3 regions of the Nitrosospira briensis C-128 genome follow, and region 2 is predicted to be linked to each of the others. Evidence: predicted binding sites of a transcription regulator. Region 2 holds the regulator's gene; each other region holds the start of a gene.
What was found. Region 2 encodes sigma-54, which starts transcription at its own class of promoters, with help from an activator protein. Its sites were predicted from a motif close to TGGCACNNTTCCTGCT; they were not measured.

Region 1 (3,285 bases), 720 kb from region 2:
GGCGCCAAACTTGCCCACTTTTGCTCGATGTGCGGCCCCCACTTCTGCTCGATGAAGATAACTCAGGATGTGCGCGACTATGCCGCACAGAAAGGTGTTGACGAAAATGAAGCCTTGAAAAAAGGCATGGAAGAAAAAGCGGTCGAATTTGTAGCAAAGGGGACGGAGATTTATAACAAGCTGTAATGGTGATGGCGCATTGCGCTCATCCTGCCATAGAGCCGACCGTTAAATAGGAAGCACTCATCTCTCCCGGGAAACGGGAATCGAAAAGTCTTCTCTAAATTATTCGCCGATCGGCTCTATGGCAACTTCAAGAAGTATTTTCAAGCCTGAAGCAGCCTTCGATGCGATAATACCGAAAAAAATAATCAGCCGGATAATCGCAACCCATATGCCGCCATTGGAAAAACCCGTTGCCTGGTAACACCTTGACTTACCCGCTTCCGCTCGTGCTTATCCGGCGCTTAATTCGTTTGGCCGGATAATCGCATATGGACTGGTTTCTGTTCCTCAAGGCCCTGATCCTCGGCATTATCGAAGGCCTGACCGAATTTCTCCCGATTTCCTCTACCGGCCATCTCATCCTGGCGGCTGATCTGCTCGACTTCAATGACGACAAGGGAAAGGTATTCACGATTGTCATTCAACTGGGCGCCATTCTGGCGGTATGCTGGGAATACCGCGTCAAGATTCGTAGCGTAGTTGCGGATGTGGGCTCGCGTCAGGATGCAAACCGCTTCGTGCTCAATCTTTTCATCGCGTTTCTGCCCGCCGCGATTCTGGGTTTATTGTTCATTAAAACCATCAAGCAATATCTGTTTCATCCAGTACCCGTGGCAATGGCATTTATAATCGGCGGAATTCTAATTCTGTGGGCCGAGCGCAGGCAACACGTGGTGGAAGTTGAACGGGTGGAAGATATGGACTGGAAACACGCGCTGAAAGTTGGATTAATGCAATGCCTGGCCTTGATACCGGGTACCTCGCGCTCAGGTGCAACGATTATTGGCGGACTCTTTTTCGGCTTATCGCGCAAGGCCGCCACCGAGTTCTCTTTTTTCCTGGCAATACCCGTGATGTTCGCGGCCACCTTCTACGATATTTTCAAAAATCGCGATATTCTCCATTTCGATGATATCGGCGTATTTTTTATCGGCTTCGTGGCCTCCTTCATCAGCGCATTATTAGCCGTACGGGGATTATTGCGCTTTATCAGTCACCATGATTTCACCGTATTTGCATGGTATCGCATCGGATTCGGGATCATTGTGCTGATCACGGCTTATTCGGGAATGGTCAAATGGTCCGCGGCTTGAACTGAAGCCCGTCGACTTCCCGAATTCGGACGCGGAGAATTCTGATCCAGCGCTCCTGGTTTCCCGTCCGTCGGCTCAGCCTTGTATCCAAGGTAACCCTGCTGCTTTCCACCCCCCTTTGGTACCACGATGGCCGGTTGCGTCTTTCTCGCCTTCAAAACCTTCGAGAATATTGTAGCAATTTGCATAGCCCGATTCGGTGGCGGTAGCCGCAGCCTGATGTGAACGGCCTCCGCTGCGGCAGATGAACATCACCAGCGATTCCTTGTCCACCTGGCTGGAAAGATAATCGAGGAAGCTGGAGTTGGGCCGCATCCCGGGATAGGATTGCCACTCGATTTCGACCGCACCCGGTATTCTCCCTACCCAATCCCATTCGGCTCTGGAACGCACGTCCACCAATTTTGCGCCGGGCGCTTCCTGCAGCAGATCAAGCGCTTCACTGGGCAACAGCGCCCCTTCGTACGGCAAATCCATTTCCCTGGCACGTTGTTGCGCCCTCTCCAGTATTGCAGCGATGGTTTCCATATGGTTTTCCAGAATAACGGATTAAAATGCAATGGTAATCCATTTTCAAGCGGGTGTTTGCCTAAAAACTTTATGTACCGGATAGGCTTCATAGCGAGCGCCACGGCAGCGCCCGCGATTCCCCGGCATCTTTTCCAAAGATGTCGGGTCCCAGGCATGTTCGGCTCGACATCTTGAAAAAATGGAAACGCTCCTGCTGATATAATGTTACCTTTATACTTATGCCCTTCAATTCAAGGCAGTCTTCATGGAGAGAAATATGGCGGTACCCGATGTTCTGAAAATGATCCAGGACAATGAAGTCAGGTTCGTTGATTTAAGATTTACGGATACCCGCGGTAAAGAACACCATGTAACGCTTCCCGCCCATGCCATCGATGCGGACAAGCTGGAGGATGGTCACGCGTTCGATGGTTCCTCCATTGCCGGCTGGAAAGGTATTCATGCCTCCGACATGCTGCTGGTACCTGATCCCGAAACGGCGAAAATGGACCCGTTCATGGACGAGGCGACGATGTTCATGACCTGTGATGTGGTGGAGCCTTCCGACGGCAAGGGCTATGACCGCGACCCCCGCTCGCTGGCGAAACGCGGCGAAGCTTACCTTAAATCGACCGGCATCGGCGACATCGCCTATTTCGGACCGGAGCCTGAATTCTTCATCTTTGACTCCGTTATCTGGCACGCCGATATGTCCGGCTGCTCGGTAAAGATCGAATCCGAGGAAGCAGCCTGGAGCTCGGCAGTAAAATACGAAGGGGGCAATACCGGGCACCGCCCCGGTATAAAAGGGGGATATTTTCCCGTTCCTCCGGTTGATTCCTTGCACGATATTCGTTCCGCCATGTGTCTTGCACTGGAAGAACTGGGTATCGAAGTCGAAGTACATCATCATGAAGTCGCGACTGCCGGACAGTGTGAAATAGGTACCAAGTACAGCAGCCTGGTGAAGCGCGCCGACTGGACCCAGGTATTCAAATATGTCGTGCACAATATCGCGCACTCTTACGGAAAAACGGCGACTTTCATGCCGAAACCCATCGTCGGCGACAATGGTTCGGGCATGCATGTGCACCAGTCGATCTGGAAAGCCGGACAAAATCTATTTTCCGGAAATGGTTACGCGGGCCTCTCGGAAATGGCGTTGTATTATATAGGCGGCATTATCAGGCATGCCAAGGCCCTGAACGCCATTACCAATCCGGGTACCAATTCCTACAAGCGCCTGGTTCCCGGTTTCGAAGCACCGATCAACCTTGCTTATTCGGTAAGCAACCGTTCCGCGGCAGTGCGTATTCCCTACGCCAACAGTCCCAAGGGAAGGCGCGTCGAAGTGCGTTTTCCCGATCCGACGGCTAACCCTTATCTTGCTTTCACTGCATTGATGATGGCTGGGCTGGACGGTATCCAGAACAAGCTTCATCCAGGTGACCCCATG
Region 2 (3,285 bases):
CTGCGAACATCGCTCGGGGCGGGATATTTTTTACTGTATTTTTTGCTTCCCTGCTGTTTACAGGACCCGTGCTGGCGGAACGGGCCGATAGCGATAAACCGGTTCATCTGGAGTCTGACCGGGCCACTGTCCAGGATGCCAACAAGCTTGCTACATTCATTGGTAACGTAGTCCTCACGCAGGGCACGCTGATTATCCGTGCCGACAAGATGACCGTGAAAGAAGATGCCAGCGGTTTCCAGCACGCCACGGCTTTCGGTAATCTTGCCAGTTTTCGTCAAAAGCGTGATGGCAAGGATGAGTACGTCGAGGGTTGGAGCGAGCGCATGGAATATGACGCCAAGGCGGATAAGGTGCAACTCTTCAAGAAGGCGAGACTGAGACGTGGCCAGGATGAAGTGCATGGCGATTATATTTCTTACGATGCACTGAATGAGTTTTTTCAGGTGACCGGGAACAACGATACGAGTGCCCAGAGCCAATCCGAGGGGAGAGTGAGGCTGATCATCCAGCCGAAGAAGAAGGAGCCGAAACCAGACGCTGAAAAAGATGAATGAAATCGACTAACGCCCGGATCTCAAAAAATGAGCGAATTAAAAGCCGTTAATTTAAAAAAGCGATATAAATCCCGGACGGTGGTACAAGACGTTTCACTTTCTGTCAGCAGCGGTGAAGTGGTCGGCCTGCTGGGCCCCAATGGCGCAGGCAAGACCACTTGTTTTTACATGATGGTAGGGTTGGTACCCCTGAATGGGGGCAGCATATCCTTGGACGATGTCGATTTGAGCCCAATGCCGATGCATCTGCGCGCGCGCCTGGGCTTGAGCTATTTGCCCCAGGAGGCTTCAATTTTCAAGCGGCTATCCGTGGCCGATAATATTCGGGCAGTACTGGAACTGAAAAATTATACGCGCGATGAAATACAGCAGCATCTCGACGATCTGCTGCATGATCTGCACATCAGTCACATACGGACCAATCCGGCAATCAGCTTATCCGGAGGCGAGCGACGCCGTGTCGAAATCGCCCGGGCATTGGCAACGCAGCCGCGCTTTATCCTGTTGGACGAACCGTTTGCGGGTGTGGATCCTATTGCCGTGCTGGATATCCAGAAAATCATCGGGTTCCTAAAGGAGCGTGGCATCGGTGTGCTCATTACAGACCATAATGTCAGGGAAACGTTGGGGATTTGTGATCATGCCTATATCATCAGCGAAGGAAAAGTCCTGGCTAGCGGAAACCCTGATGAAATCATCTATAATGAAAGTGTGAGAAAAGTATATCTGGGAGAACATTTCAAGCTGTGAAAAAGATTCGGTCCGCACGAATCTTGCCTTACCGTGGGTATTCCAAATTATGAAGCCTACTCTCCAGTTTAAGCTGTCGCAGCACTTGACGCTTACTCCGCAATTGCAACAATCCATACGGCTGCTACAGCTTTCCACGGCCGAACTGAGCCAGGAAATAGAACGTATGGTTCAAGAAAATCCTCTCCTTGAACTTGACGATCATATCGGTAGCGATCCGATCGACTATCGGAATATGCCCAGCGATATTCGGGCAGAGCCGTTATCGGATCTGATTGAGACTCCGGACGAAGCCAGTGCGAAATTGCTTTCTATCGAGGACAGCTCCGACACGAGAAAGATGACCGATGAGTCAGACTGGTTCTCGGACGATAGAGCCGTTCGAAACACGCGGGATGACGATGACGAACGGGATTTTCAGCAACAAGCGGCGGAACCGCCCAGCTTGCGTGAACATCTTAACCTGCAGCTAAGCCTTAGCCAGATTCCAGAGCGTGGGCGAAGAATCGTTGGTTTGCTGATCGACAGCCTGGATGACGACGGCTATCTTGCACAGGATCTTGAAGAGCTCGTTGAACTGCTGCCGCCCGAGCTCGCGATAGACATCGACGATCTTCACAATGCTCTGGAACAGTTGCAACGCATGGATCCTCCCGGCATTGGGGCGCGTAACCTCAGGGAATGCCTGCTCATGCAATTGCATGCGCTGCCGGAATGTACTCCTTACCTGGATCAGGCGGTGCTGCTGGTGAACGACGATCTTGAAAGCCTGGCATCACGGGATTTCGCCACCATTAAAAAACTGCTGCACTGTGATGATGAATGCCTGCGATCGATCCGGCACCTGATTACCCGACTGAACCCGAGACCCGGCATGGCATTCAGTTCCACTGTCGCCCGTTACATCATACCCGACGTAATTGTGACAAAGATCAGCGGTTCATGGGTAGCCAGCCTTAATCCTGAAGCAATGCCCCGCCTCAAAATCAACCGGCTCTATGCTGACATCCTGAAACGCTCTCATGATGATTCCGCACGAGGCCTATCGGGCCATCTGAATGAGGCGAAATGGCTCATCAAGAACGTACATCAGCGTTTCAGCACGATACTCAAGGTATCCTCAGCAGTGGTCGAACGCCAGCAACAGTTTTTCGAGCATGGCGCAGTGGCCATGCGGCCCATGGTATTGCGGGAAATTGCGGATACGCTTGACTTGCATGAATCCACGATTTCGCGGGTAACGACACAAAAATTCATGAGGACGCCACGGGGCATATTTGAATTAAAATATTTCTTTGGCAGCCATGTAGCGACCGATACCGGCGGCGCTTGTTCCGCCACCGCAATTCGTGCTCTGATCAAGCAAATGATAAACGCCGAAAATGCACAGAAGCCACTGAGCGATAGCCAGATTTCAGAAATTCTGGGGCAGCAGGGAATTATGGTTGCCCGCCGTACCGTGGCAAAATATCGGGAGTCCATACAAATTCCTCCCGTTAATCTTCGGAAATCATTTTAATCCAAGCCAAGGAGACATGATGAATCTCAATCTTACCGGTCACCACGTAGAAATTACTCCTGCAATGCGCGATTACGTTACGTCAAAGCTGACGCGGGTTATGCGTCATGTCGACAACGTCATCGATATCAACGTGATTCTATCCGTGGAAAAGCTTAAGCAAAAGGCTGAAGCAAGTGTCCATGTGCCTGGTAAGGATATTTTTGTCGAGGCCGACGGTTCCGATATGTACGTTTCCATCGATAACTTGATGGATAAGCTTGATCGCCAGATGCTCAAGCACAAGAAAAAAAATGAAAGCCAACGTAATATCGGCGCATTAAAGAATCAGGATGTAGAACAACCTGAATAATCGGCTCAATCAGGACTTTAGCATTGTTAGATAAGCGGAAGTTTTGCCCCTTTGTCCTATAACCTGGGAGATGATTCAAGCCAGATGCCCCGATTTAACGTTGCACA
Region 3 (3,285 bases), 280 kb from region 2:
TCGATGCGCCTGCTGTACTAATGCATCTGGATCTGGAATACGTCGATGCCAAAATTGCATCTTTGGCAGATACGCACGAATACAAAGATAGATCTCTATATTCCTATTTCTTTCCCCGGCATGAAGAAGAGGGTTTAGCCGCCACGCTTCGACGGCATATTAACTGATTGATCAGAGAAATAAAAAATTAAATTGAAGCATGTTTTACGCATAAATAGCATTCTCTTTTTGACTCCCCGAAACTCTTCCGATAGATTTGTGTGTGACATATCTTTTGGAGCAATGGCGGGCGGCAAGGCGCTGACCGAACTAGCGCAGACGCTTGAAGTACACCCTAACGTGCTTACCGGGTGGAAACGGCAACTGAGTGATGGACTCCGGCGTGTTTGGCGCTGGAGATACTGTGACGGAAACGACTTGTTGATTTGAAGGCATTGCACGCCAAGAAGGGGCGATTGACTGTTTGCGAATGATTTTTCTGAATACGTACCCACCAAGGCGGAATTGCTGAGCGCAGAAAAATGACTACCCGGTCCCATAATTTAACTGTCACTCGGTAATGCCGGATGCTGAGACTGGTTCGTTTCGCAGCCTATTACCAGCTTGACTTCATGTCCGCACCGAACTGGGACACCCTTTATAGGTACGGGTATACTGCGCGGCCAGCTCAATCGGGCAGGGCCTATGTTTCTGCCCCTTAATCACAAAATCGTGGTTTCATGTCCGCTCGCCGTGGTCGCCAGCACCTTCTATCCGGCTCTTGTTCATCAGTTCGCTCATGCTTCCTCCCCACGCTCAGTCACCGTCACAATGGCACTATACTTCGTTTGCTGTGGATCAACTTTCGGTGGAATTTTCACCCACAAGAGTGCGCCTATGCTGGACGCACATAAAAAAAGTCCCGCGATTGCGGGACTTTGGTAAAACAGTAAACCTCAATTTCTTATGAAGCTGCCTTGCGGCGACGGCTTGTCAAACCCATGCCGAGCAGCCCTACACCCAGTAGTGCCAGCGATGCGGGCTCAGGAATCAAGGCTATTTTAAACTGACCGTTATTACTTACAAAAAAATGGTCGCCGCCCACATTAGCGTAAGTACCCGCTCCGCAACCGTCACCGGTAAACCCAGCGCCTTGGCAGATAATTTCACTTATCATTGTACTAGTCGGGCTGCCAGTCGTGTTGGCGTTGGTAAACGCAAAACTCAGCACTGTTGAATCGGTTAAATCGGGTGATCCACCAGGCGCAAACCAATAGCCCGGTGTCAGATCTCCCGGCTTTGCTATGGCGTCTATCGTGATCTGCCCATTACCAGTGGGTGAACCAGATCCATCAACCACTCCACCACCGCCCGCCAGGGTAGTAAAACTACCGATCAGATTACCAACATTGGCGCCAAATATCCCTGCGGTAGAACCATAATTATTCCCTGAATCAGAATATATCTTGAACGTACCCCCGGCATCGAAAACAAAGCTGCCACCAAAAACTCCAGTACCCGTCGTTTCCGCTACCGCTGTGATTGTCACCCCATGCGTTACAGGGAACAGCTGTCCCAGGCTGTCATATTGAACAGAATTAAATACCGAGAATTGAGTAAAAGTATAAGCGCTACCGATGCTACCATCACCAGTCGGAGTAATCTTGATAAAACCATTGCCATTGACATCAAGATATTCATTGACTGTCACGGGTCCGGCTCCGGCGGGGCCATTCGGATCAAATTCCCAGTTATTCAGCACCGTAGCCGCTGACGCAGCGCCGGAGAACGCCATCATTACACTGGCGGCAATTATAAGTTTCTTGAATCTGTGCATCGTCCGCTCCTTCTTTGTATTAGCTGCCATTATGTCCGGGCAGTTTCGGTATTTTTATATAAGCATATACTGTGCCAGATAAAAAATCGTATATATTTTAATATGTTAGATGAAATACTTATTCGGAGCAAAGTAATGTGTAATAAAATTCGACAATTTCTTTAGTTGACGAAATCTGAGGTCGTCGGCATTTCACGTGGGTAAACGCAAAAACGATTCGCCATATACAATTCTTCCACCGAATCACCAGACGCATTCGACCTCGCATCGAGCGGCACTGCTGATCCGATACTACGTCATGCATGCAGCACAGATTGCCGTAAACAGGACTTGCTTCCGACTTCATGAAATCACCCTGAGCCTGCAAAGAACCATGCAATTGCACCAATTCCCGTTTCCGTATAATGTCTCTGATCTTTGATGTCTACGCCGTTGTTGATTCGAAATTTCGCGCGGTACCCGCCAATGAGGCATCTCGGTTCAAAAGCTTTGACACCTCCGCCTGACGTCTTACAAAAGCGAACTCCAATGACGTCGGAACGGAAGAAATGTTATTTCGATTTCAGGGCACCAGCAAATCACCAAGCTCCTTGCGAACCGAACGTGAATTGACTCTCGCCGATCGGCCAACGCGACAGAAAAATATTGATCCACCGTCCGCGCGTTCGCCTACCAGACTCTTGAATCGTTCCGCCAGTGCATACGCAGCTCGATCGATTTGTGATAATGCCGAAATTTTCCGATTCATCTGCGCATACCAATGAAAGATTACCGGCGTCATTTGTGGTTGTAGGTGTAGGCCAACTGTGTCTGCGGTCAGCCACAAACGCTGCATGGCGCTCCCCGCCAGCACGTAATCGCGCTGGTTTTCTGGTAGAGTTTTAGTATAGATCAGAACATGTCCGGCACAGCAGACAGCCGGCAAAAGGTCCAATTGCAGCCTCGGCATAATTGTTCCGAACATATATCGGTTAAAGAAATCCACCCGCTGCCAGCTCTGCATTACCCAACCCATTAATTGCGCAGTGAGCGGGTCCACACCGACCGCATGCTCTGGAATACGATCCTTGCTGAAACGAGCCCCCCATTCGATAGCTTCTTTATGCACGTGATAAGCTTCGGGACACGTCAGGCGAATGTGGGCGTTATCCCAAAGCAATCCCGCAACTTCACGGCGTTTGGCGAAGGACTCAAAAAAAAGCACACCGTACTCGTGCCCTGGAGCAACCGATAGCGCGCCGCGCTGAGCGCTGGTCAGCGGGGTTATCCGCATTGGTCGTCGCTGGACGGTACGTGCTTTGATAGAGGATATAAGACTGTCGGCATCCAGCTCCGGGTCGTAATCGAGCGTGACATCATAAATTGGTGCCGTGTCGGGGGTAGCTGATCGCCGTATCCAGGTTGCGCGGAGGTGGTGAGCGGTTGCTGCAATGCGGAGTGTTTCTAAAAGCGCCCCATGGGCCATATAG

Region 1: a site for sigma-54 is predicted at 2,030-2,045, ahead of glnA (type I glutamate--ammonia ligase). Genes of this name have one in related genera too.
Region 3: a site for sigma-54 is predicted at 1,878-1,893, ahead of pepA (flocculation-associated PEP-CTERM protein PepA). Genes of this name have one in related genera too.

What each region holds. Positions count from the first base shown of each region.
Region 1 covers NZ_CP012371.1:2,412,021-2,415,305, reverse strand. Annotated here, with positions in the region: gene thiC (phosphomethylpyrimidine synthase ThiC) at 1-186, shown strand, start outside; gene F822_RS10845 (undecaprenyl-diphosphate phosphatase) at 495-1,319, shown strand; gene F822_RS10840 (rhodanese-like domain-containing protein) at 1,395-1,847, opposite strand; gene glnA (type I glutamate--ammonia ligase) at 2,107-3,285, shown strand, end outside.
Region 2 covers NZ_CP012371.1:1,691,359-1,694,643, reverse strand. Annotated here, with positions in the region: gene lptA (lipopolysaccharide transport periplasmic protein LptA) at 1-557, shown strand, start outside; gene lptB (LPS export ABC transporter ATP-binding protein) at 585-1,307, shown strand; gene F822_RS07635 (RNA polymerase factor sigma-54) at 1,357-2,826, shown strand; gene hpf (ribosome hibernation-promoting factor, HPF/YfiA family) at 2,846-3,178, shown strand; gene hprK (HPr(Ser) kinase/phosphatase) at 3,263-3,285, shown strand, end outside.
Region 3 covers NZ_CP012371.1:1,414,415-1,417,699, forward strand. Annotated here, with positions in the region: gene F822_RS06395 (N-acyl amino acid synthase FeeM domain-containing protein) at 1-167, shown strand, start outside; gene pepA (flocculation-associated PEP-CTERM protein PepA) at 944-1,816, opposite strand; gene F822_RS06405 (nitroreductase family protein) at 2,379-3,285, opposite strand, start outside.